4 regions of the Endozoicomonas sp. ONNA1 genome follow, and region 1 is predicted to be linked to each of the others. Evidence: predicted binding sites of a transcription regulator. Region 1 holds the regulator's gene; each other region holds the start of a gene.
What was found. The regulator LexA, encoded in region 1, represses DNA repair genes until DNA is damaged. The targets are predictions, from matches to a motif close to TACTGTNTANNTANACAGTA.
Positions count from the first base shown of each region.

Region 1 (6,110 bases):
TTCACTGCAGCCAGGTTAACCCCTGCCTGTCTTGTAATGGTTCTTAAGGAGGTTTCTGCGAAGCCATGTTCGGCGAAGAGCAGCTCGGCTGAATCCAGAATTCTCTCTACGGTTGAAGGTTGTGCCATGATCCGGGGAATTTTATAAGATTAATAAACGACTGTTTAGAACCTACGTTTCTTACCCTCAGCTGTCAAGGCCACTAGTAGCAAAGCCTCATCGAGTTAACCCAACGAGTCAGTGGTACGGAGCATTGCTCAACACTATTACAGGGTGCAAATTGTTGCCATCACTAACTTATCGGTTAGTGATTTTATCGAGGACAAACACTTAACTAATAGTAATCAGGCAACCCATAATTTACGGCAATCTACAAACAATGCTCTTGCTGCAAAACAGGGAAGCACAAAGCATGGAAGCAGTGAGTTTATTCACGCTAATCAATTATTATCAAGTAATGGAGAAATGACTATGACACCTATTGGACACTCAATCAAATCAATATCAATGTCTTCGCAGCCATTTAATCTGCAAGACACACATACCGGGACCACACTACAGGCTTCTGATATTGCTAAAAAACTCATTGATAAAATCTCATTCGGGATTCTGAACAGTGAGGGCAAAAAAAGCACGGTAGCGTCTCCTACCAGCCTGACTCCGGTTTTGGGCATGCTTCTGGCGTGCATAGATGACAATGCCAAAAAGGAATCAATTTTGGGAATCCCCAAAGGAACCTTGACTGAAGAGCTGGAAACTGAAATCCATAAAGAACTCGGTAAATTCAGCAAAGACAACCCTTACGGAGGCCATCCTGAACAGTTAATCTCTTGCGCTAACTTTATCGCTTCTGCTTTTCATGTCAGGGATGAGCAATTAGAAAAAATACTCTCTGAATGTTATCAAACCCAAAAGCTGGAAAGTAATCAATGGAACGTTGCTGAAGTCACAGAAGATTTTGTCAAGGAGAAAACCAAAGGAAAAATTAAAAATTTGTTTGATGACATGAATGAAGTTACAGCGACAATAGGTAATGTAATGGAATTCCGGGGTGTCTGGGAGGATAGTTTTTCTCCAGATAAAACCGCTCCTCAAAGCTTTCTATGCGCAGATGGAACTCGTATTAACAACGTAAAAATGATGGTTAAAACTGAAACGGTTCAATGTGCTTCTAACAGCAAATTTGCTGCCATCGCCAAGGAATTCAAATCTTTGAATGGAGAAGATCTTAAACTGGTCGCAATAAAACCGCGTAAAGAAAGTGCCACAGCGATTAACAATCTTGATTCTGAAACGATTAATGAGCTGACTAAACAATTAAATTATAAAGAAGCGAAATATCAGCTATCGCTACCCAAAATAAAAGTAGAAGACAGTTGCGACACTCAGTTACTCGAGAAAATGTGTGAGGCATTAGGAACCGACATAGTAGCAGGAGATCTGACAAGACTAGGCCTACCGGCAGATCAGGATCTGGAGGTGCTTCAGAAGATCGTATTATCTGTTGATGAAGAAGGTGCTAGCGGTAAGATGGCGACTGTTGCAAAAATTTTAACAAGGTGCGTATCTGGAACTTCTCATTTTGATTTTGACTGCCCTGGCTACATTGCCATTGTAGACAAAGAAGGTAATCGGTTAATTGAGCTGGTCATAAAGGATGGCAGCTTTTTGGAGTTTGATGGTGATCCTGTAATCAGCACCGCTGGAAAACAGAGTTCTAATTCTAAAAAACTGGCAAGTTCCAACCCTTTTGATATGTATGATAGCGAAGATGATCTATTTGATAGCGATGATGATATATCTGATAGCGATGATGATAGTTCTAATAACCCGTTCTTAAATAAACAGGAAGAAGTACAAAAAAACTTATCTCTAATAAAAGATCTGTCTTTTAGAACTTTTGAAACTGTTGATGTGAGCACTTATATAAATAAATTTTATAATCCAAATGGGTATTTAGATATTCAAAGTGCTGATGCAAACAATACTAATTTAACAGTCAGTTTTTCTTCTTTGGATAGTGCTAAAAAGTTTAAAGAAAGTGTATTAGAATCAATTGGTGAAAAAAATGAGAATTTAATTCGGGTTAACAAAAGCTTTTTTTCTATTGAAGTATATGTTTCAAAAAGAGAATGGAATCAAATGATTGATAAAATAACTTCTAAATCTACCGATTTTTATATTTCTGACAACAAAGATGATCCTACAATTACCCCTGCTGAAAAACCGAGCTCCGATAATCTGGTAACTTTTAACGATTATGATATGTCTGATAGTGAAGATGACAGTTCTGATAGCAAAGTTTATACGTCTGATGATCAATTCACATCTAAAAAAGAAGTAACCGATCAAACTCCAATGGGGAGTGTAAGTACTTTAATACAACAGAACTATAATCCGAATGGGGAGTTTGATATTCAGAATACTAAATCAGATCATATACAGCTAACACTCACGATGTCTTCTTTGGAAGAGGCTAAAAAGCTTAGAGAAAGAATATTAAAATCAATTGGAGACAAACATTTTAAATTTGTCAGGATTTTTGGTCGTGATTCTCCTTTTCAATTAGAGGTTTCTTTTCAAGCCTGGGACGCGCTGCGTGAGAAGTTAACTTTTAATCAACCATGAATCAATACAATGCTAAATCCGGAGATTAATCACCTCCGGATTTTTTTTAACAAAAGCCTCACAGAATCAGTTTGCGAATATCGGTCAACCATTCACCAGTAGGAAGGTAAAGCTTGCCACATGCATCATTGACGGCCCTTAGTTCAATTGCTGCTCATCATCGCGGCCCGACCTGCGCGGCCCGACCTGCGCGGCCCGACCTAACATAATGACTTGCCAGAGCAATATTACTGTATATAATCACAGATACTGTATAAAAAAACAGATTGAGTGACCATGATCAAACTGACTAAACGGCAATCCGAAATACTGGACCTGATCAAGTCTCATATCGAAGAGACAGGTTTCCCACCCACCAGGGCAGAAATCGCCAAGACCTTCGGTTTTCGTTCACCCAATGCGGCAGAAGAACATCTCAGGGCACTGGCCCGTAAAGGCGCCATCGAAATTACCCCCGGTGCTTCACGAGGTATCCGAATTCCAGACAGCCAGCCTGAAGGCCTTCCGATCATTGGACAGGTGGCTGCCGGTAACCCGATCCTCGCCCAGGAACATATCGAAGACCACCTGATGCTCAACCCCGGCTTCTTCACCCCAGCCGCTGACTTCTTGTTAAGAGTCAAAGGGATGAGCATGAAAAACATCGGGATTCTTGATGGTGACCTGCTGGCCGTTCACAAGACTACAGAGGTTCGAAACGGTCAGGTTGTCGTCGCCAGGATAGAAGACGAAGTCACCGTTAAACGATTCGAGAAACAGAAAAACAAGGTATTACTCCATCCGGAAAACGACGAGTTCGAAACCATTGTCGTCGATCTCACTCATGATATTTTCGCGGTCGAAGGTTTAAGCGTCGGGGTGATCAGAAATCAGTCCTGAAACGGATGTTGTATGAGCACCTGTACACTTGAGTGAGAACACCGAAAAGCGACCGGACCATGCCAGGAGGAAGGATTCATGCTGTACCGAACAAGCAGTGAAAGGCACAATTTTTCAACATCAGGCTTTCAGAGCAACACAGTTCGCATAAACCGCTCCAGCCTGAAAAAAACGTTACCAGAGAAAAATAAAAGCTCTCCCAGTCCCAGTATTAATGAGCTCATTCTGTCAGGACAACCCTGGCAGGCCGAACAACTCCTGACACCAATGCTCAGTCAGCTTTCCAGTGACAGTGAACGCTGGTTGACTCTGATTCTGGCAGACAAATCGGATACCAGAACCTTGCAATGGTTAAAGAATTGCAACCTGAACCATGACAAGGTGCAAATTTTTAGCGCTAACGATGATCACCAGACACTGGAACTCACCCGGAAAGCACTGGCATCCGGAACCAGCCACACCGTCATTAGTTGGCTGGGACACTTGGATAAAGGGTGGCTAATCAAGCTTGAAAGCGCTGCCCGCAATGGACAGTGTCAGGGACTGGCTATTCGCAGCAGGCAGGTTGCATGAAAACCTGTCACTGCCTTGAAGATAGAGTCAATGCAGCACTCTGTTCTCAGGAATCTCTTCTTCAGAGGATTGGGGACGAGTCAGTTCAGCAACTTCCCGCATTCCGGCGTCAAACATGACCTTTGCCACTTGTAGATACTCTCCTTCAAGATACTCCTTGGCTTCCCCGGAAAATTTCATGGTCAGCAGGGGCTCGCCCTCTTCATCACTGCGTCGCAAAACAATCTCTCCTGTTGGAAGTTCCACAATTTCCAAAAACGATGCAGCCATATTTCGTCCCATAAATAGCGAGTAAGAGGTGGAAATCATGCAGCATTGTGCATCATGATGCAACAGGTCAATGCAGAGTAATGTGAAAGGATGATTAACCAGCATACTGGTAGACATACCTGCAGAACAGCACAGCATGATCTTTGTCATAGGGTACCTCTGTCAAACCTGTCTGAATCGCACCTACAGAGCCCCCCCCCCTGGCTCATTGAGTGTTGACCCCGGCTTATATAAGACTTTGTACCTATATCCCTCCCTGGGCACAAGATACTCCCCAGTCTATGGCGATCCCAACGGTTGAACGCAGAATGAGCAGTAAATGATTAAGTCACCATTCGAGATTGAAATTTCTGAAGTGGCCCACCAATTCCTTGAGGGAAGCAAGAATACTTTTGGCACTTTCCGGTGTTTTAACACCTCTTGTACTTCCAGCACTGTCCGAAGCAATCATGGCAGTATTGATTTTATTAGAATATGATTGTATATCATCGTCTAAAAGTGAAATTTCGCCATAAGCTTTGAGTAAATCTGCCAGCCAGCTGTCAGACAACTCTAATTGTTTTAGCTGCTCGAGTTCAGAAACATCACCTTCCTGCTCACTTACCAAGTTGTAAGCTTCTTCCAGAGACATCAGACGGCTTAACTGATGACCATAAGGAGACAATATCTCTGCCAGCATGGAGAAATATGCCTGACGAGCATGCAACAAAAATGCTTCGCGAAAAGCTTCCTGCTCGAAAGGTTCTGCTCTTTCCCAAGTACCCAATTGTAAACGGGCATAGTGCAACTTCTTATTGGTATAGGCTCGCCACTGCTCAGACATAATCATTCTCACAAATAGAAAGACCCTCACGGATCACCGCGAAGGTCTTGTTTTTGAACAGGCCAGATCAGGATTTTTTGCGCTTTCTGGTGACTTTTTCTTCCCACTTACCTTCCTGGAAGGTAGCACTCCACCCCGTCGCCTTACCTTCTGACTCACTCATAACATACTGAGTCTTGGTTTTACGACTAAAGCGGATTATCGCTGGATTGCCTTCAGCATCCTGTCTCGGAGCATCCAGAAGATAATGATATTTAGGATCAATAGCCGCCTGATGAGGGATCAGTTCACTGACCAGAGGAGCACGGGTCTCACGATTCTTTGGAAATTGGCTGGCGGCCAGAAAAAGTCCGGAGGCACCGTCCCTGAGAATGTAGTGATCATCCACTTTCAGACACTTAAGTTCGGGCATGGGCACCGGATCCATTTTTGGGGGGGCCGCTTCCCCACTCTTCAGCAGTTTACGGGTGTTTTTACACTCACTGTTGGTGCAACCAAAGTATTTGCCAAAACGTCCCGATTTCAGCTGCATCTCGGAGCCACATTTGTCACATTCAAGCACAGGGCCATCATAACCTTTGAGCTTGAACTGACCTTGTTCCACTTCATAGCCGGAGCAGTCCGGGTTATTACCACAGACATGAAGCTTGCGCTGCTCATCAATCAGATAGCTTTCCATCGCTGTAGAACACTTGGGACAACGATGCATAGCTCGCAAAGCGTTAACTTCAGCATTCTCATCGTCAGCATCTTCAACCTCTTCTCCAGGCACCAGATTAATCGTACATTTACAACGCTCCTTCGGGGGGAGCGAGTAACCGGAACAGCCCAGGAAGACGCCAGTACTCGCTGTACGAATCATCATATCCCTGCCACATTCAGGACATTTGATGTCGGTGGGAGAAGGGTCATTGGATCGCATGCCATCACTGTCGTT
Region 1 covers NZ_JAHHPN010000387.1:2,964-9,073, forward strand. Annotated here, with positions in the region: gene KDK19_RS08970 (TetR/AcrR family transcriptional regulator) at 1-128, opposite strand, end outside; gene KDK19_RS08975 (serpin family protein) at 274-2,628, shown strand; gene lexA (transcriptional repressor LexA) at 2,905-3,507, shown strand; gene KDK19_RS08985 (SulA-like leucine-rich domain-containing protein) at 3,586-4,080, shown strand; gene KDK19_RS08990 (hypothetical protein) at 4,108-4,500, opposite strand; gene KDK19_RS08995 (DUF6586 family protein) at 4,679-5,173, opposite strand; partial or broken gene topA (type I DNA topoisomerase) at 5,241-6,110, opposite strand, start outside.

Region 2 (6,110 bases), on a different contig from region 1:
CTACGGCGTCATCCGCAGCGGAAGAAGATTCAGCCTCCTGTGCACCTTCAGCGCCGGGTTGCTGGGCTTCTGCATACATCTTCTGAACCAGACCAGCAGAAGCTTCAGAGAGAGCCTTGGATTTCTCTTCGATGAGATCCTTGTCGTCCCCCTTCAGAGCCTCTTCCAGAGCAGTCAAAGCTTCGTTGATCGCACTCTTCTCTTCTTCCGTTGCCTTATCACCGGCTTCTTCCAGAGTCTTGCGCGTCGCATGTACCAGACCATCACCCGTGTTACGGACAGCCGCCAGTTCTTCGAACTTCTTGTCTTCAGCCGCGTTTGCTTCAGCGTCCTGAACCATTTGATCGATTTCATCGTCAGACAGGCCGGAAGACGCTTTGATCACGATAGACTGCTCTTTACCAGTAGCCTTGTCTTTGGCAGAAACGTTGAGGATACCGTTAGCATCCAGGTCAAAGCTGACCTCAATCTGAGGCATGCCACGTGGAGCCGGTGGAATGTCAGACAGGTCAAAACGCCCCAGTGACTTGTTGGCAGATGCCTGTTTGCGCTCACCCTGGCAGACATGAATGGTTACAGCACTCTGGTTGTCATCAGCAGTAGAGAACACCTGCGACTTCTTGGTCGGAATCGTGGTGTTCTTTTCGATCAGTGCCGTCATAACGCCACCCATGGTTTCGATACCCAGAGTCAGCGGAGTGACGTCCAGCAACAGTACGTCTTTAACGTCGCCAGCCAACACCGCACCCTGGATGGAAGCACCCATAGCAACCGCCTCGTCAGGGTTCACGTCTTTACGAGGCTCCTTGCCGAAGAACTCAGCCACCTTTTCCTGAACCATTGGCATACGGGTCTGACCGCCTACCAGAATGACTTCGTCGATATCAGACAGATCCAGATCAGAATCCTTTACCGCCAGTCGGCATGGCTCCAGAGAGCGCTGAACCAGATCTTCTACCAGGGACTCCAGCTTGGAACGGGTTACTTTAACGTTCAGGTGCTTAGGACCAGTTGCATCGGCAGTGATGTAAGGCAGGTTAACATCCGTCTGCTGAGCAGAAGACAGCTCGATCTTGGCTTTTTCAGCGGCTTCTTTCAGACGCTGCATGGCCAGAGGATCACCTTTGAGGTCGATGCCCTGATCTTTTTTGAACTCTTCAGCCAGGTAGTCGATCATACGCATGTCGAAGTCTTCACCACCCAGGAAAGTGTCACCGTTGGTGGCCAGTACTTCGAACTGGTGCTCGCCGTCGACATCAGCAATCTCGATAATAGAGATATCAAAAGTACCACCACCCAGGTCGTATACGGCAATGGTCTGATCACCTTGCTTCTTGTCCATGCCATAGGCCAGGGCAGCAGCAGTGGGCTCGTTAATGATACGTTTAACGTCCAGACCGGCGATACGACCAGCATCTTTGGTCGCCTGACGCTGTGCATCGTTGAAGTAAGCGGGTACGGTAACCACCGCTTCAGTAACAGATTCGCCCAGATAGTCTTCAGCGGTCTTCTTCATTTTCTTCAGGATTTCAGCAGAAATCTGAGGTGGTGCTTTTTTGTCACCTTTAACTTCAACCCATGCGTCGCCGTTGTCAGCTTCAACAATCTTGTAAGGAACCATCTGAATGTCTTTCTGGACCACATCGTCTTTGAAACGGCGACCGATCAGGCGCTTGATGGCAAACAGGGTATTATCAGGGTTGGTAACGGCCTGACGCTTGGCTGGCTGCCCTACCAGAGTCTCACCATCGTCTGTGAAGGCGATGATGGAAGGCGTGGTACGACCGCCTTCAGCATTTTCTAAAACCTTGGCTTTTTCACCATCCAGAATGGATACACAAGAGTTGGTGGTTCCCAGATCAATACCGATTATTTTACCCATTGTTCAATCTCTCCATTGCCCTGCTTGCAGAGCGAAATTCTTTAGTTCAATTCTGTAATTCAATTCTTCAGCTGAGGGCCGCTTGCCAATAAGTGGTGAGCGGCTGTTTTTGGCCTTTGAAATCAATATGGGATCAATTGATTTGATTTCAAGGCTGTTGAAACATTCTTTTTTTGAATATTCCTCAACAAAATCACCTATTTGGAAACGACGACCATGGCTGGACGAATCAGACGGCCATTCAGCTTGTAACCTTTCTGAAAGACATCAATCACGGTGTTGGCTTCAACATCGGGATTCGGAACCATGGACATAGCCTGATGGAAATTCGGGTCAAAAGGCTGTCCGTTCGGATCTTCCTGCTCCACCCCAAAGCGCCCCAGTGCATCCAGAAACTGCTTCAGTGTTAGCTTCATGCCTTCTATAAGAGCTTCGTGGGCTCCTTCTGCCTGTTCAGCGCTTTCTATTCCTTTTTCCAGGCTATCAACCACTGGAATCAGCGCATCAACAAATTTTTCCAAGGCAAACTTATGAGCCTTTTCAACATCCTGCTCAGCGCGACGCTTGATGTTCTGCATCTCAGCAGCAGCGCGCAGAGTCTGATCTTTCGCTTTGGCCAGCTCTTCGTTCAGCGCTTCCAGCTGACTCTCAAGGCCGTCGGTCAGATCACCTTCACTGTCCAGCTCAACACCACCTTCTTCGTTCAGCAAGTTTTCTTCTGCCTGCTGTTCGGTGGCTTCTTCCATTTCCTGCTCATCAGGTTTGCTGTTTTCTACTGTCATTCCAGAATCTCCGACCGGGAGTCAAATCGTTTGATGAAACGTATATTGGGTCACGAAATCTGGATTCAAGACCTGCAAACAGTTTTTTTAACGCAACCGATCATTTCGCAAAACACTGATCTGCAGAACAAAATCACAACATGCTCTGGTCTCAATCTGGTCGTAATCAGAGTATTTTTTTTAGCTCCAACTTTACGAATGTCTCACATCAGGTTACTGTATATATAAACAGTCACGCTACACTAGCGGGTATTCATCATGCTGACCCAATTGTCCATCAGCAACTTTGCCATCGTTGACCAGCTGGATCTGGACATCCAATCCGGAATGACTGTGATTACCGGCGAGACCGGTGCTGGCAAGTCCATCATGCTGGATGCACTGGGTCTGGCCACGGGTGACAGAACCGACAGTCATTGCGTTCGTCAAGGCACGGACAAAGCTGAAATACAGGCTTCTTTTGATATCAGTCATTGCTCTGCGGCCAAAGCGTGGCTCCGGGAAAAAGATCTGACCAGTGATGATGAGTGCATCCTCCGCAGAGTCATTACCAAAGAAGGACGGTCCCGTGCCTATATCAATGGAACACTCTCTCCCCTTGCCGATCTTCGGGGCATTGGTGAGCGGTTAATTGATATTCACGGCCAGCATGAAAGCCAGTCGTTACTGAAAAAAAACAGCCATCGACTGCTACTGGATGATTATGCCGGTCTACAAAAACTAGCCTCCGAAGTGGCTTGCATTGCTCATCAGTTCAACCAGACGCATCATGAGCTGAATACACTGGCCCATAACCGCAAAGAACAGAATGAAAGAGTTCAACTGCTCAGCTATCAACTTCAGGAACTTGAACAATTGTCACTTCAGGAAGGAGAACTGGAACAGCTTGAGCTAGAACTCAGACAGTTATCCCATGCTGAAAGCACTCTTTCGGTTTGTCATGAGATCAACACTATTTGCTCCGACAATGAGACCGGCAACATTCTCCAGCAACTGTCTGTCTGTCTGCAGCGTCTGGGCGATCTGGACATGGATCACCCAGCCATCAGCAACACATTGGAGATGATGTCCTCTGCCCAGATTCAGGTCGAGGAAGCGGTAGGGGAAATCAATCACTTCATTGATCATTTTGATGCTGATCCGGCCAGAATGCAGGATGTGGATGAACGTCTCAGCGCTATATACGACCTTGCGAGAAAGCACAGGGTTCAGCCCGAAGCGTTATTGGAAAAACAAAACACCCTCAGCTCTGAGCTGGAGAGCATCCAGTTCGGCGATGAACGAGTTGAAGCGTTACAACAAAAACTGATCGAATTGAAATCCGAGTTTCAGAACCAAAGCGAAAAACTATCCGGAAAACGTCAATCTGCAGCCAGACAGCTTGAGAAAAAAGTCACCATGCGTATGGCCTTGCTGGGCTTGCCCCACGGACAGTTCGTCATTGCCCTGACACCGGTAGAGAGCAGCACTCTCTCACCCAATGGTGCTGAAGACATCGAATTCCTGGTAACGACCAACCCGGGTCAGCCACCCAGAGCATTAACCAAAGTAGCTTCTGGTGGTGAACTGTCCAGAATCAGTCTGGCCATTCAAGTGATAACCGCTCAAACCTCTCATATCCCCAGTATGATCTTTGACGAAGTGGATGTCGGCATTGGCGGTGGAACTGCGGAAATCGTCGGAGCCATGCTCAGGGAGCTGGGGGAAAGAAGTCAGGTAATTTGTGTCACCCATCAGCCTCAGGTGGCGTCACAGGGGCATCAGCATTGGCACGTTAGCAAGAAGGTCCGCAATGCCAAAACCTCCACCGAGATTGTCGGCCTGAATGGCGATCGTCGTGTTAAAGAGGTCGCTCGAATGCTGGGTGGAGTCGAAATGACCGAGTCCACGCTCAACCACGCAAAAGAGATGCTTAGCCTGACCCATTCAAGGTCCGCAGCCTGAAATCACCTCTGCAGTTCCTTGATGAGTAATCCCATTCCTTTGGCCAGTTCCCTTATGGCTTTGGGTGCATATTCTATTTCAACCCAACGCTCATCCTTATCGGGGTACAAAATCCAGCAACGCTGCTCAATGCTGGAACAGTCTGATTCCAAAGTATGACCAACGCCGTATACTACCAGGGTATTATTGTTTCTGACCAGTCCCTGCTCCAGTTGCTGATAGCGAGTCACCACCAACTCACCTTCCCGGTTGGCCTTTACAGAATATTTTATGGATGATTTTCTGGCCCCATCTTTGATAGCGTTTGCCTTGAGCAGGCTGTTCAAATAGGACTCCAGCACAAGATCGGCCACGGCCGGATCAAAATTCTGCTGCATCTGCTCAACAAATGATTGAGGTGCTTCGGCTGGTTGCAGTTCCATTACCTTCTGCGCCTGAACCGCAAAAGGAAATAAAAGCAAGCTTGTAAGGGTAAGTATTTTCATTATTATTCGACTGTTCCACTGTCACTTAAGATATTAATATCGAATAGTCAGTGGGAGACTTCAAGCATTTCCTTCAGTAGCTGAGAGCCAGTCAGTGCTGCTGGTCTGGCGTCACCCTCATTACTTCTTCGATGGTTGTTAATCCTGTTGCGACTTTCTGAGCTCCGGAAAGACGAAGACTGTACATACCTTCCTTAATAGATTGGCGACGAAGACTCTCTATATCGGCATTCTCTGCCAGCATATCCTTCAAAGGTTGAGACATAGGCATTAACTCATAAACACCCGCTCGCCCCCTGTAGCCGGTATCCCGACATTCCACACAACCCACAGGTTGAAAGATCTGCGCTGGTGCAGGAACTGACCAGGGGCGAGTGAGGGATTTCCAACCGGATTTGTCGAATTTTACTGACTGTTTGCAGGAAGGACACAAAACTCTGACTAGCCTCTGAGCCATAACACCCAGAACCGTAGCTTTGATGAGATAGTGGGGAACACCAATCTCCAGCAGACGGGTTATTGCGGACGGTGCGTCATTAGTGTGCAGAGTGGAAAGCACCAGATGACCGGTCAGTGCCGCCTGAATCGCCATTTCAGCGGTTTCAAGATCCCGAATCTCCCCCACCATAATAATATCCGGGTCCTGACGTAGAAGTGCACGCAGACCGCTGGCAAACGTCAGATCAATGTTATGCTGGACCTGCATCTGGTTGAAGCTGGATTCCACCATTTCAATAGGATCTTCAATGGTACAGACATTCACCTGATCGGTGGCCAAAGTTTTCAGAGTCGAATAGAGCGTGGTGGTTTTACCTGAGCCGGTAGGGCCTGTGACCAAAACAATCCCATTGGGCTGCGCAGTCATATGAGTCCAGCGACGTTCGTCTTCTCTGGAAAAGCCCAGTTCTCGAAATCCTTTGACCAGAACATCCGGATCAAAGATCCGCATCACCAGTTTTTCCCCGAACGCAGTCGGCAAGGTTGAAAGCCGCAGTTCGACTTCATTGCCATCCGGGT
Region 2 covers NZ_JAHHPN010000178.1:3,063-9,172, forward strand. Annotated here, with positions in the region: gene dnaK (molecular chaperone DnaK) at 1-1,882, opposite strand, end outside; gene grpE (nucleotide exchange factor GrpE) at 2,080-2,664, opposite strand; gene recN (DNA repair protein RecN) at 2,923-4,608, shown strand; gene KDK19_RS04215 (hypothetical protein) at 4,611-5,030, opposite strand; gene KDK19_RS04220 (GspE/PulE family protein) at 5,185-6,110, opposite strand, start outside.
Region 2: recN (DNA repair protein RecN) is a predicted target of LexA. The motif match lies at 2,879-2,898, and genes of this name have one in related genera.

Region 3 (6,110 bases), on a different contig from region 1:
TGAGATACCGGTGGGTGCGATGCCTTTTCAGCTAAAGGTCAATGGACTCCCAAGCACCCTGTTTTTCAATTCTGATTAAAGGAAGTACTCAGGATGAATACACATTTTGTTTCAGGAAAAGGCCTGACTAACTCGGTTCTGGCCTCCATGATGTTCGGGCTTGTGCCCGTCTATGTACAATTTATTGAACTGTCCGGAAATACCCTGTTCTGGAGCCGGATTGTTTTCAGTGCCGCCTGTCTGACAGTGGTCTGTAATCATATGGATCGGCTGCAGGGCTTCAGGGCTATTTTTCTTTGCCGTAAAACTGTCCTGATGCTATCTCTTGGCGGATTAATAGTAGGCTTTCAGTGGTGGCTGTTTGTTTGGGGCCCTGTGAATGACAAAACCCGAGATCTGTCCCTTGGCTATTTCTTGCTGCCACTGACTCTGGCATTAACCGGCAAACTGGTATTTGGCGAGCGACTCAACAAGACTCAATACTTTGCCATGGGGTTCGCCTCACTGGGTGTGCTTGCCATGATTTGGCAACAGGGCTCTTTACCCTGGGTCAGCCTGGCAGTGGCCGGTCTTTATCCGGTATATTTCATCATTCGCAAGCCATTAAAGGTCGACACCCTGCCCGCTCTGCTGTTTGAGCACCTGCTGTTCCTTCCAGCCAGTATTTTCATACTGATGAGCGATCACAGCTTTATGCAACACCTGACCCAGTCCGCCACTCTGTGGTATCTGCTGCCAGGTCTGGGACTGCTCTGCAGCCTGTCACTGATCTGTTACATCAACGCCTCAAGACACTTGTCTGTCAGCTCGTTTGGTCTGTTGTGCTACCTGGAGCCTGCTTTGATCTTCGTCGTAGCTGTGACTGTCCTGGGAGAAGGCTTCAACGCACAGCAGTGGTTAAGCTATAGCTTTATCTGGCTGGCTGCTGCAATCATTTGCGTTGACTCGGTCAGCAAGCTCATCCGGAAAACTGTCAACCAGACAAACAGGTGAGACTCCCGTGTCTCTCCTTCCAGATAATGTGAGGAAGCATCAGATCATACTTTTCAGAGCCTGACGAATCAGCTCTTCACTGGTCATACCGTCCTTGAACAATCTGCCAATGATTTTGCTGGCTTCCTGAGGCTTGTAACCCAGAGCCACCAATGCACTGACGGCTTCCTGTTCAATATCTTGTGCTGCGGCAGCCATTTCCCCACCAACAATCAAAGGCTTTTCTTCCAACAGGGGCGCTGACTGCCAACGATCCAGCTTATCTTTCATTTCAATAATCAGCCGCTCGGCTGTTTTCTTACCCACACCCGGCAGCTTGACCAGTGTGGCACTGTCTCCCTCCTTTACACAGCGTACCAATGCATCAGCTTCAATACCTGACAAAAGGGTCAGTCCAAGCTTGGGACCTACTCCATTGACCTTAATCAGGGTTCTGAACAATTCCCGTTCATCACGACTGCTGAAGCCGTAGAGAAGCTGAGCATCTTCACGCACGACAAAGTGGGTGTACAAAACGACTTCTTGACCCACTTCCGGCAATTTATAAAAAACCGACATCGGAGCTTCCAGTTCATACCCGATACCATAGGCTTCGATCAGCAAATGAGGAGGCTGTTTGTCAGCCAGAAGACCCCGAATTCTTCCAATCATGTCGTTTCCCAAATTTTTTATTTTCTGACCATGTAGTCAGAACACCTAACAATACGCTGAGAACCATGAACTCCTGAGGATTGCTCTTCTCTAATCACTGAGAGACATCAATCCAACAGCCTGAAGGAGCGGCCTCATGAGGAGACTTCGCACATTTTTGGGAGTACTCTGGCAAATCCTTCCTAAGGCTGGTCTGGCCAGTGAATACCATCCCGCTGTGACCGGCGGGGCTATTCCTATCCCTTTCATCCAGTCACAGAAATCTCTGTTGGTGGAGGCCCCTCCGGAGCGAATAGCAAATTCACCTAAGCTCGATAAGCCTGTTCGCAGTTTCACCGGCTATATACAGGGCTATACCAGCCTTCCTATGAGAGATCGGGCTCTGGTTGCTCTTCGAAGTGCCTACCTCTGTAATACCAGACACCTGATCCCGGACATTGCTCAATGTGCTCTGGACACCGGTCTGAAAGCCAGTGATGTACAAATGGTTGCTCGCGGTCTCCTGGCACCGGGCTGGGACAACCGCCAGCGCCTGTTACTGAAAACCACTGAAGAACTCTACAAAGAACAGATCATAGGTATAGAAAACTGGAAAGCATTGAAGAAAATCTATACGCCGCAACAGATTGTAGACCTGGTGTTTTGCATCGCTTCCTTTCACCTTTGCGTCCACCCAAACTAAGCCTGCCCCGTGAGACGACGACGTCGGGTACCTGTAGCACCTGCCATTCTGACCAGACTGGAGCGGGTATGAGCATGACAAAGAGCAACTGCCAGGGCGTCTGCGGCATCAGCCTGAGGAGTATCATTCAAGTCAAGGATAGACTTCACCATGTGCTTTACCTGGTACTTATCCGCAGAACCTTTGCCAACCACCGCCTGCTTGACCTGCCGGGCAGAATACTCCGACACCTCAAGATTATGATTGACCACAGCCACAATAGCCGCCGCCCTGGCCTGCCCCAGCTTCAGTGCCGAATCGGCATTCCTGGACATGAACACCTGTTCGACACCCACTGACTGTGGGGTGTAACGTTCAATCAGAGTACTGATACCTTCATAGATCTGCTGCAATCGCTCAGGCAAAGGCGCTTCCCGGATGCGAATACACCCGGAAGCCACATAATGTGTTTTATTACCTACTTCTTCAATTAATCCATAGCCGGTAATTCTTGATCCCGGATCTATCCCCATTAGGATGGCCATTCAGAATGTATTCTCAAGTCGGATATCGCGATTTTCCATGACAGCTGTTTGATATATCCCAAGAGTCACTGACTTCGGCAGCTCCTGCCAAAAACATCTGACAGACAGGAATTCTGTCATCATGATTACGTCAAAAGGATACTGTACATTCATACAATATACCAGTGATCCCACTGGGTATCAGAAACTTACAATTCAAGAACACTGAATTACCAAACTTGCCTGTGAGTAACGATAGAAGCAGCTTAGTATTTCTCTGGCAATGCTCTCATCGTGAAACCCTGGCAGGATCATTGCCCTTGCTCAAGACGGTTTTACTCCACAAGAAGATCCGGAAACAATCAATGCCCGATCTACTAAAAACATTATTGATTATCACTGGCATCATTGTCGTATTGTTTATGCTACTGATAGGGTTCAACGTCTGGGCATTCACTCATGTGTCTGCCGGGCAGGTATTTCCAGAACTAAAGCATGAAACCATTGTGATCAAGTTGCACGGTATTTGACCTCACTCGCAACACCGCAACAGCAAAATTTTTATATAGAAGCGGGAGCCCGACAATTTTTTATAAGAGCAAGAAAAGTAAAAGCAAAAAAAGCCCCGATACTTTCGCTGTCGAGGCTATTCACAAGGAAGGGATAACTTAACCCAGCTGCTCCATCACTTCAGCAGGAATATCAGCATTGGTGTAAACGTTTTGCACGTCGTCCAGATCTTCCAGACGATCCACCAGCTTCATGATTTTTTCTGCACCGTCTTTGTCCAGTTCCGTCTGGGTGGAAGCGATCATCGCTACTTCGCCACCTGCTGGCGTCAGACCTGCAACCTCTATGGCTTCTTTTACTGCCATGAACTCAGTCCAATCAGTGACTACTTCAATGGAACCATCGTCGTTAGTCACAACGTCTTCAGCGCCAGCTTCAAGAGCGGCTTCCATGACAGTGTCTTCATCCAGGCCCGGTTCGAAAAAGATCTGCCCCTTGCGCTCAAACAGATAAGCAACAGACCCGTCAGTGCCAAGATTGCCACCGTGCTTGGAGAATGCGTGACGTACTTCTGCAACGGTACGATTACGGTTGTCTGTCAGGCATTCCACCAGAACTGCGATACCGCCAGCACCGTAACCTTCGTAGATGACTTCTTCCATATTGGAATCGTCATCACCACCGGCACCACGAGCAATGGCCCGGTTGATGGTGTCACGGGTCATATTGGCCCCCAGAGCCTTGTCAACCACCTGACGCAGCTTGGGGTTGTCCTCGATATTACCACCGCCCTGCTTGGCTGCTACCACCAGCTCACGAATGATCTTGGTGAAGATTTTGCCACGCTTGGCGTCCTGTGCCGCCTTACGGTGCTTGATATTGGCCCATTTACTATGACCTGCCATAGAAAATACCCTTTATCTTTTCTTGAACAGGCCGGTAAAAACCGGCCTTAAACAATTTATGAAATGGTCGCAGACGCTTTATGTGTCGCAGACGCTTTGTGTGTCGCAGACGCTTTGTGTGTCGCAGACGCTTTGTGTGTCGCAGACGCTTTATGGATTGATCAGTGACTGGTTGCAGACGCCGGATCGCGACGAATACGGATGTTCAGGTCGCGCAGCTGGCCAGCATCCACTTCACCCGGAGCCTGAGTCAGCAGACACGCTGCAGACTGAGTTTTCGGGAAGGCAATAACGTCACGAATGTTATCGGTACCACACAAAAGCATAACCAGACGGTCCAGACCAAACGCCAGACCACCGTGGGGAGGCGCACCGTATTTCAGAGCGTCCAGCAGGAAGCCAAACTTCTCCTGTTGCTCTTGTTCCTCAATCTTCAGGATGCGGAATACCGTCTGCTGCATTTCCTGATTGTGAATACGAACAGAGCCACCACCCACTTCGTAACCGTTGATAACCATGTCATAAGCACGGGACAAAGCTTCCGCAGGATTAGCTTCCAACTCTTCAGGTGAAGTCGTTGGGGCTGTGAAAGGATGGTGCAGTGCAGTCAAACCACCGTCGTCTGCTTCTTCAAACATCGGGAAGTCGACAATCCACAGTGGCGCCCATTCTTTCGTGTACAAATTCAGGTCAGCAGCGATCTTGCAGCGCAACGCGCCCAAGGCTTCGTTAACCACCTTCTCTTTATCAGCACCAAAGAAGACGATATCGCCATTCCTGGCATCCAGTCGCTCCATGATCTTCATGGTGACATCGTCGCCCAGGAACTTGATGATCGGAGATTGCAGGCCATTGGCGCCACTTTCAATTTCGTTAACCTTGATCCAGGCCAGACCTTTGGCACCGTAAATGCTGACAAACCGAGTGTAGTCGTCGATCTGCTTACGGGACAGTTCAGCACCACCGGGAACTTTCAGAGCAGCTACACGCCCTTTGGGATCTTCAGCCGGTCCTTTGAAGACCTTGAATTCAACTCCGGCCATCAGATCAGCCACATCCACCAGCTCCAGCGGGATACGCAGGTCCGGCTTGTCAGAACCATACAGGTTCATGGCCTGTGCATAAGTCATGTGCGGGAATTCGCCCAACTCAATACCGCCCACTTTCTTAAAAGTGCTCTTAATAAGGTCTTCAGCCATTTCCATGATCGGGGACTCATCCATAAAGGAGGTCTCAATATCGATCTGAGTAAATTCTGGCTGACGATCAGCACGCAGGTCTTCGTCACGAAAGCATTTTACGATCTGGTAGTAGCGGTCAAAACCTGCCACCATCAGCATTTGCTTGAACAGCTGAGGAGACTGAGGCAGCGCGAAGAACTTACCTTCGTGGGTACGACTGGGCACCAGGTAGTCACGGGCACCTTCCGGGGTAGCACGGGTCAGAACAGGCGTTTCGACATCCAGATAGCCGTGCTCATCCATAAAGCTGCGTACGGCACTGGTCAGCTTACTGCGAAGGATCATTTTTTCCTGCATTTCCGGACGGCGCAGGTCAACAACACGGTTTTTAAGACGAACTTCTTCACCCACATCGGTGTAGCCTTCGATCTGGAAAGGAGGTGTCTGGGCTTCGTTCAGGATGTCTACCTGCTTACCCAACACCTCAATCTCACCGGTGCCCATGTTGGTGTTTACAGTCCCTTCCGGACGAGGACGAACCAATCCGGTGATTTTCAGCACGTATTCACTGCGTGCTTTATCGGCAAGGGCAAAAGCCTCTTCGGTGTCGGGATCAATAACTACCTGGGCGATGCCTTCACGGTCACGCATATCCAGGAAGATCACACCACCATGGTCGCGACGG
Region 3 covers NZ_JAHHPN010000572.1:3,048-9,157, forward strand. Annotated here, with positions in the region: gene rarD (EamA family transporter RarD) at 94-993, shown strand; gene ruvA (Holliday junction branch migration protein RuvA) at 1,033-1,644, opposite strand; gene KDK19_RS13185 (carboxymuconolactone decarboxylase family protein) at 1,781-2,326, shown strand; gene ruvC (crossover junction endodeoxyribonuclease RuvC) at 2,323-2,850, opposite strand; gene KDK19_RS13195 (hypothetical protein) at 3,195-3,359, shown strand; gene KDK19_RS13200 (YebC/PmpR family DNA-binding transcriptional regulator) at 3,498-4,244, opposite strand; gene aspS (aspartate--tRNA ligase) at 4,406-6,110, opposite strand, start outside.
Region 3: ruvC (crossover junction endodeoxyribonuclease RuvC) is a predicted target of LexA. The motif match lies at 2,990-3,009, and genes of this name have one in related genera.

Region 4 (6,110 bases), on a different contig from region 1:
ATTCAGCAGAGACTGGTAGGCCAAAAACATCTGAAGATGGTGCTTAAGCTGCCTTCCTCAGAATATTATGTCGATGCCATTGCCTTTAACATTGACCCCGGTCAATGGCCAAACCAGAACATAAAAACAGTTAATGTGGTTTATAAACTGGACATCAACGAATTTCGAGGCCAGCAGAGCCTGCAGTTGATCGTTGATCACCTGGAATCAGCCTGAGCCTCCAAGGTAGAGAGGGTATTGCAAATTAGTGAGCTTTATGGTGCTGACAGCAGGGAGGCCGCTCTGTCATTGTTCTTTGCAGATTTCTCAACTACTTTAGTGGCTATACCACTGTTTCCTGAAGACACAAAAAAAATGACTGAGTCCCGAATTTCCGGTATTGCTGCCCCTCTTATTGTTTTAATCGTTTCATTAGGTCTATTGGTTCCGGGAATCACCCAACCCCTGATCACGCTTCAGGCAGATATGAGCCAACAGGTCTTGGTCATAGAAGGTCAGAAAATTATGGAACAACAGTCCATTCACCCTGCCCTGCTGGCCATGGCCAACCAGTTTCTCTCTAATCTGAAGATGGATGGCCAGAGCCGGATTTATGACAAAACCCGAAGCATTCTCGGCACTGCCAGTGACCTCTGGAATTTTGGCTACAAGTTTGTAGCCATTCTGATCCTGACCTTCAGTGTCCTGATCCCTGCCATTAAAAGTTTACTTTTGCTGGCGTCCTGTCATCCCTCATCACGAAGGGTCGCACTTAAAGTAAATGCTGTGCTCGGTAAATGGTCTATGGCGGATGTGTTCGCAATGGGGGTTATAGTCGCCATGCTGGCCGCCAATGCCAATACTTCAGAAAGCGCTCTGTTGAGCTTTCAGGCAGAGCTGCATTGTGGATTTTATTTGTTTGTCGCCTACTGTCTGGTTTCAGGATTGGCAGGGCAGTTGTTGTTGAAAAATGGGTGCTTGAAGGATGGGTGTTTGAAAGAAGAATCATTGAAAGAGCAGTGATACAACTGCTCAATCTTCCATCTCACTCACCTGAAGCTCCAGAGCATCAATTGAAATTTTAATCTCAGCCAGACAGATGATCAGGGAAATCAGTAAAGCCAACAAGCTGATGCCAAAAATGATGAAACCCACCTGATATTGACCCAGATGAAGAAGAAACATAACCAAAACACAGCAGATAAAGCTGACAATACCAGCCCCCTGCATGTGCTTGATGAGTATCATTCGTCGTCTAAGGTTTTCCATCTGGCCTTTGATGTGAGGGTTGTCGGGATGCTTCTTAAACTCACCGTGAAGGTTTCTGATCAATGAAGCCAGAGCCAGAAACTTGTTGGTATAGGAAAGAAATAACAGAGAAATAGCCGGAAACAGCAAAGCGGGAGTTGTTAGATTCAGCTCCATAGGACCTTATCTGAAATGACATGTTAAGGGGTGTCATATTATATCCTTCTGCCCCTGCGTTCAAACAGCTCTAACTGCTGCATCTGCCCGGAGGTTCTCAAGTCCAGCAGCCTTACTCCCACCCCGAGTAGACGTACAGGCTTATTTCCCCTCTGCCAGGCTCGAATCACTAATGACTGAAAGTGTGCTTCCGGTGTTTGATCATCCCACTCTATCATTTCCTCAAGTGTCGTCTGGGTGAAATCATTGAACTTTACTTTTACAAACCGCTTGGTGACCGAATATTCATTCCTGATTGCCTGAAAACGTTGCGACAGATCCTCGATCAGGGGTTTAACCTGAGTCAGTATTGACTGCTCATCGTGCAAATCTTCATCAAAAGTATGTTCAACAGATAACGACTTCCGCCTTCTATCCAGCTCCAGCGCACGATCATCCACACCTCTGGACAGCTCCCAGAGGCGTTCGCCAAAACTGCCAAACCAACGACATAACTCAACCGGAGAGTATTGCCGCAACATGCCACAGGTCATAATCCCTTTGTTATGGAGCTTTTGAGCAGTCACCTTACCCACACCGTGTATCTTCTCAACGGGCAATTCAAAAACAAAATCCCGGACCTGATCGGGCGTGATCACACAAAGACCGTTTGGCTTGTTCCAGTCCGATGCCACCTTGGCCAGAAATTTGTTAGGGGCCACACCAACAGAAACATTGATGCCCACCTCTTCACAGACAGACTGCATGATTTCCCGGGCCATAAGTGTGCCACTGCCTCGACATTGACTGGATTGGGAAACATCCAGATAGGCCTCATCCAGCGACAGGGGTTCAATCATCTCAGTGTAACGATGAAAAATGGCATGCATTTGCCTTGAGGCGGCTTTATAGACATCAAACCGGGCGGGCAAAATAATCAACTCAGGGCAGAGTCTGAGTGCTCGATAAGAGGCCATAGCAGAATGCACGCCCGACTTGCGAGCTTCATAACTGCATGTGGCTATCACTCCCCGACGCTCGGCCTTCCCCCCCACAGCAAAGGCTTTGCCTGTTAAAGCAGGATCATCCCTCTCCTCTACAGAACAGTAGAAGGCATCTGCATCAACATGGAGAATTTTTCTCTGAACGGATTCATTCGGTTCCGGCATAGTGTGATTGGAAAATTTAGCGGAAATTATTGCACCAGCCTGTTAAGACTAACGATAGGAGAAATAGGAAACAATGATTTTTTACTGTTTTTTTATACAGCCCCATTTCTTACACTGCCCATTCACCCAAAAAGATAAAGCGCAACCCCGAATATCTACGTATTTTCAATCAGTTGATAAAATCGTCAAATCGCACTCCGTTTATATGCCCTCTCGGGGTCTGATGTCAAAAGAAGCGTCTCAACCAGCCTGGCAATCGGTTTGGGCGCGCTCACGGTCAAAAGATTAAGGCTTGAATATGCGCTTAACGGTGTTTAATACGCCGATCATCAGTTATCTGTTAAAGGCTCTGGCCAAAATGTGCCTGTTGATTTCCGGCTGGAAGGTCGAAGGTAACCAGCCCCGAGTACCCCGCTACATTCTGGTGGCCGCCCCCCATACCAGTAAATGGGACTTTTTTATCGGTATGGCCGTTGGCCTGAGCCACGGGATAGAAGCACACTGGCTGGGTAAATCCAGCCTTTTCCGGAGACCTCTAGGTTCTGTGATGCGCTGGCTGGGAGGGATACCGGTTGACCGGGACCGAAGGGGCAGTCTGGTAGATCAGAGTATCTGCTGTTTTAAAGGCAACAAACAACTGGGTCTGATCATTTGTCCTGAAGGCACTCGCTCTAAAGGTGATCGCTGGAGAACCGGTTTTTATCACATTGCCAGAGGGGCAGAAGTGCCAATCATTCTGGCCTATATGGACTTCCGGAAGAAAAAAGCCGGCTTTGGCCCCACCATCAAGCCCGGATGCAGCATGAAAAAAGATCTGGCTGAAATTCAGGCCTTTTATGACAAAAAGCAGGGAAAACACCCAAACTGTTTCAGCCCGGTTTTATAGCAGAATATAACATTCACATGCTGGTTTACTTTGAGTAACATTAAACGATGGAGTCGGCCATTATCCGCGAAAAACAGCTGAAGAAATGAAATCACCGGTAGAAGTCAGGAAATGCGACAATGTTTATACTGATCGACGTTGTCAGAATAAATCCGACCTGATTCGCAGATTACATTAAATATTGACAAACTGCGTAATTTCTGAGGATTGCCGAATCGACAAAAGCCTCATTATTTTTAAGGCGGGGAGAAGAAAACTCGAAAGCACGAGCATTATGTTCAATCAAGTCCAGCATATATTCGCGATCATTAAACAACGTTTTACTGGCGTATCCTAAGTAAACAATACTATGATTCATCAAACTTTTAATAATGTTTTTGTCGCCTCGGATTCTTTCACTAGCATACTTCAGAGCTTTTGGGCGCTTCGCGATAACGGCAGTGACAACCTCATCATAATCCGGAATTTCCGGGCTGACGTCTTGCATAGAACGGCTACGCCGAGTGACTGCGGCTATGATGACATCTTTATCACCCTTGAGTTCTTGACCTACATATTTCAGATCAATTGGATGTGCTGCAATGGCTTCTAATACAAGCTCTTTATCATTTCGAACCTGTTGACTGACATAATTCAGCCCGTCCTTCACCAAGGCTTTCCTGACCTTTTCTTTAATATCCGAAAACGACTGAGCCGGTGGAATATCAAACGTCAGTGTGTAATCACGTGATGGTTTGATAATGAAGTATTGACCTTTCAAATGGAGATAAAAATCCTCAAACGGTGGAATAGAGTAATTGGGATCTGCCAATAAAAAATGATGTAAGAGCTCCTTGCGAATGCTCTCATTCATCTCTTCACTCATTAACATTTCCCGCAGACTAACCTCCGGTTTTTCCCTGAAATATACTGAAGACCGACACTCCCCTAACCGCTCAGCGTAAAAAACAAACTGTTGAAGATGGCTACTTAATAACTGGCAGCATGCGGGACTAATACGGTAATCCCTCAGATAAAACATTGAGAAAAGACAATGCTGAAAGGTGAATCTATCAGCATCTGTCACAACATCGGGATTAAGACGTTGTTCAAGCAAGTTAAAATCCCAATGAGATTCTTCAAAAATGTCTGCGTTCTCAAAGAAGATATCAAGATCACAGATAGTCTCTAACACAATCATCAGTTTTTCAAAGGCATCCTGCATGTGTGGACTTGATTTCATTCGGGAGCATTCGACGATAATTTGACCGGCTGCAGCGTTGCAACGTACCTTCATGCTATCCGCATTTTCATCCAGTTCGATCGCTTTCAGTAATTGCACCAGAAACCACATACGCTTTGACTTGCCGTCTTTATGAATGCCATAAGGTTGATCAAACTGGTCAGAAAATTTTAGTCGTAAGGTTCGTTCTTTACCCCCCTCTGCCTGTTCAAGTAATTCGACGAGGCCAACGTGATTGCCCAATTCCAGGTTAACCATCAAGGCATCATCCATACTGACGACAGTCCCTGAGAGCTCTAATGCTTGCATGCATGCTTTGCCGGATGGCGTCAATAGTGATGCTTTTTCACCCTTAGCACCCGGGGTCGTGCAATCAACGTAGGTGATCTTCTTTTCCTGAAAAAACTGCCCCTGACCCGAGGCCAGAGTGACCGGTGCCAGTGCCTCCACAAAACGCTTATGCAGGGCAAAAATCAAGTCATGAACACTACGGACCTGCTCAGCCTCACGGAAGTGGAGTGCCTGAAGAGAGGATTGTAACTGATGGCAGGCGGTCACCCACTGACAGAACGCTCCCTGAAATATCAGCCCTTTTTCAGCGGTCTGCATTGGCAGAATGATACTTTCTAACCCGGATCGTACGGTTTCTTTCAGCATCTCTAGCCGGTTGTTCAGTACTGGTAATTCTCTTCGAAATAGCTTGACCTGGGGTGAACGCCTTCTGCTCGCCAGCCGCAAGAAGGCCAGGTAACCCTCCAACATTGCCTGAGCCCCATAAATCAGAAGATTAACGCTATCCTCGATCCCAGCCAGTAGCTTTGATCGTTGTGATGACATGCTCAGTTTTATCGGGTTTGCCAGACAATCCAGTCCACCGCCGGGGCCAAAAAGTGCCAACAGACGGGCATTTTGATCGGTGAGCCATTGAAAACCACTGGCGACGTGATGGAATGTGGCTTCAGGGGGAGACAAATCATCCCGTGACGGGAGGGCTTTAGCTAACGGAACATCAGAAACCGCAGAAGACAGGCTTATGTGCCTGACCAGTTTCCCGGTAAGATCACCGGCAACAATAAAGGCACCGGGCTTACCGTTGAAGCGGGCGCAGGCCAGTGTTGCCTGTTGGCCATCCTGAGTGGCCAAGGCCGCAAACTGTTCACCGGCCAGCATCAGGGTTTTTTCTTCCTGTCTCATCAGGATCGCGGCATGATCATTAAATCCTGCTTCGGCCAGGACAAAACCTCCTGCCCACCTCAGGAACTCAGGCTCAAGCATCCACTCTTCAACGTGGTGAGCCAAGACAATGGCACCCTCTGGCATACTGCCTGCTTCTCGATTTTTGGCCAACCAGATGGATCCGGTGCAATAGCCTTCACTGATCCCCTCACCAATGGCAAGAGTCTCTTCGGGTATAAACATGGCAAAATCCATGCCGCCAGAGAGTCTGGTT
Region 4 covers NZ_JAHHPN010000608.1:389-6,498, reverse strand. Annotated here, with positions in the region: gene recJ (single-stranded-DNA-specific exonuclease RecJ) at 1-216, shown strand, start outside; gene KDK19_RS13970 (paraquat-inducible protein A) at 238-1,002, shown strand; gene KDK19_RS13965 (DUF2721 domain-containing protein) at 1,012-1,404, opposite strand; gene dinB (DNA polymerase IV) at 1,443-2,552, opposite strand; gene KDK19_RS13955 (lysophospholipid acyltransferase family protein) at 2,851-3,438, shown strand; partial or broken gene KDK19_RS13950 (DUF4116 domain-containing protein) at 3,608-6,110, opposite strand, start outside.
Region 4: dinB (DNA polymerase IV) is a predicted target of LexA. The motif match lies at 2,635-2,654, and genes of this name have one in related genera.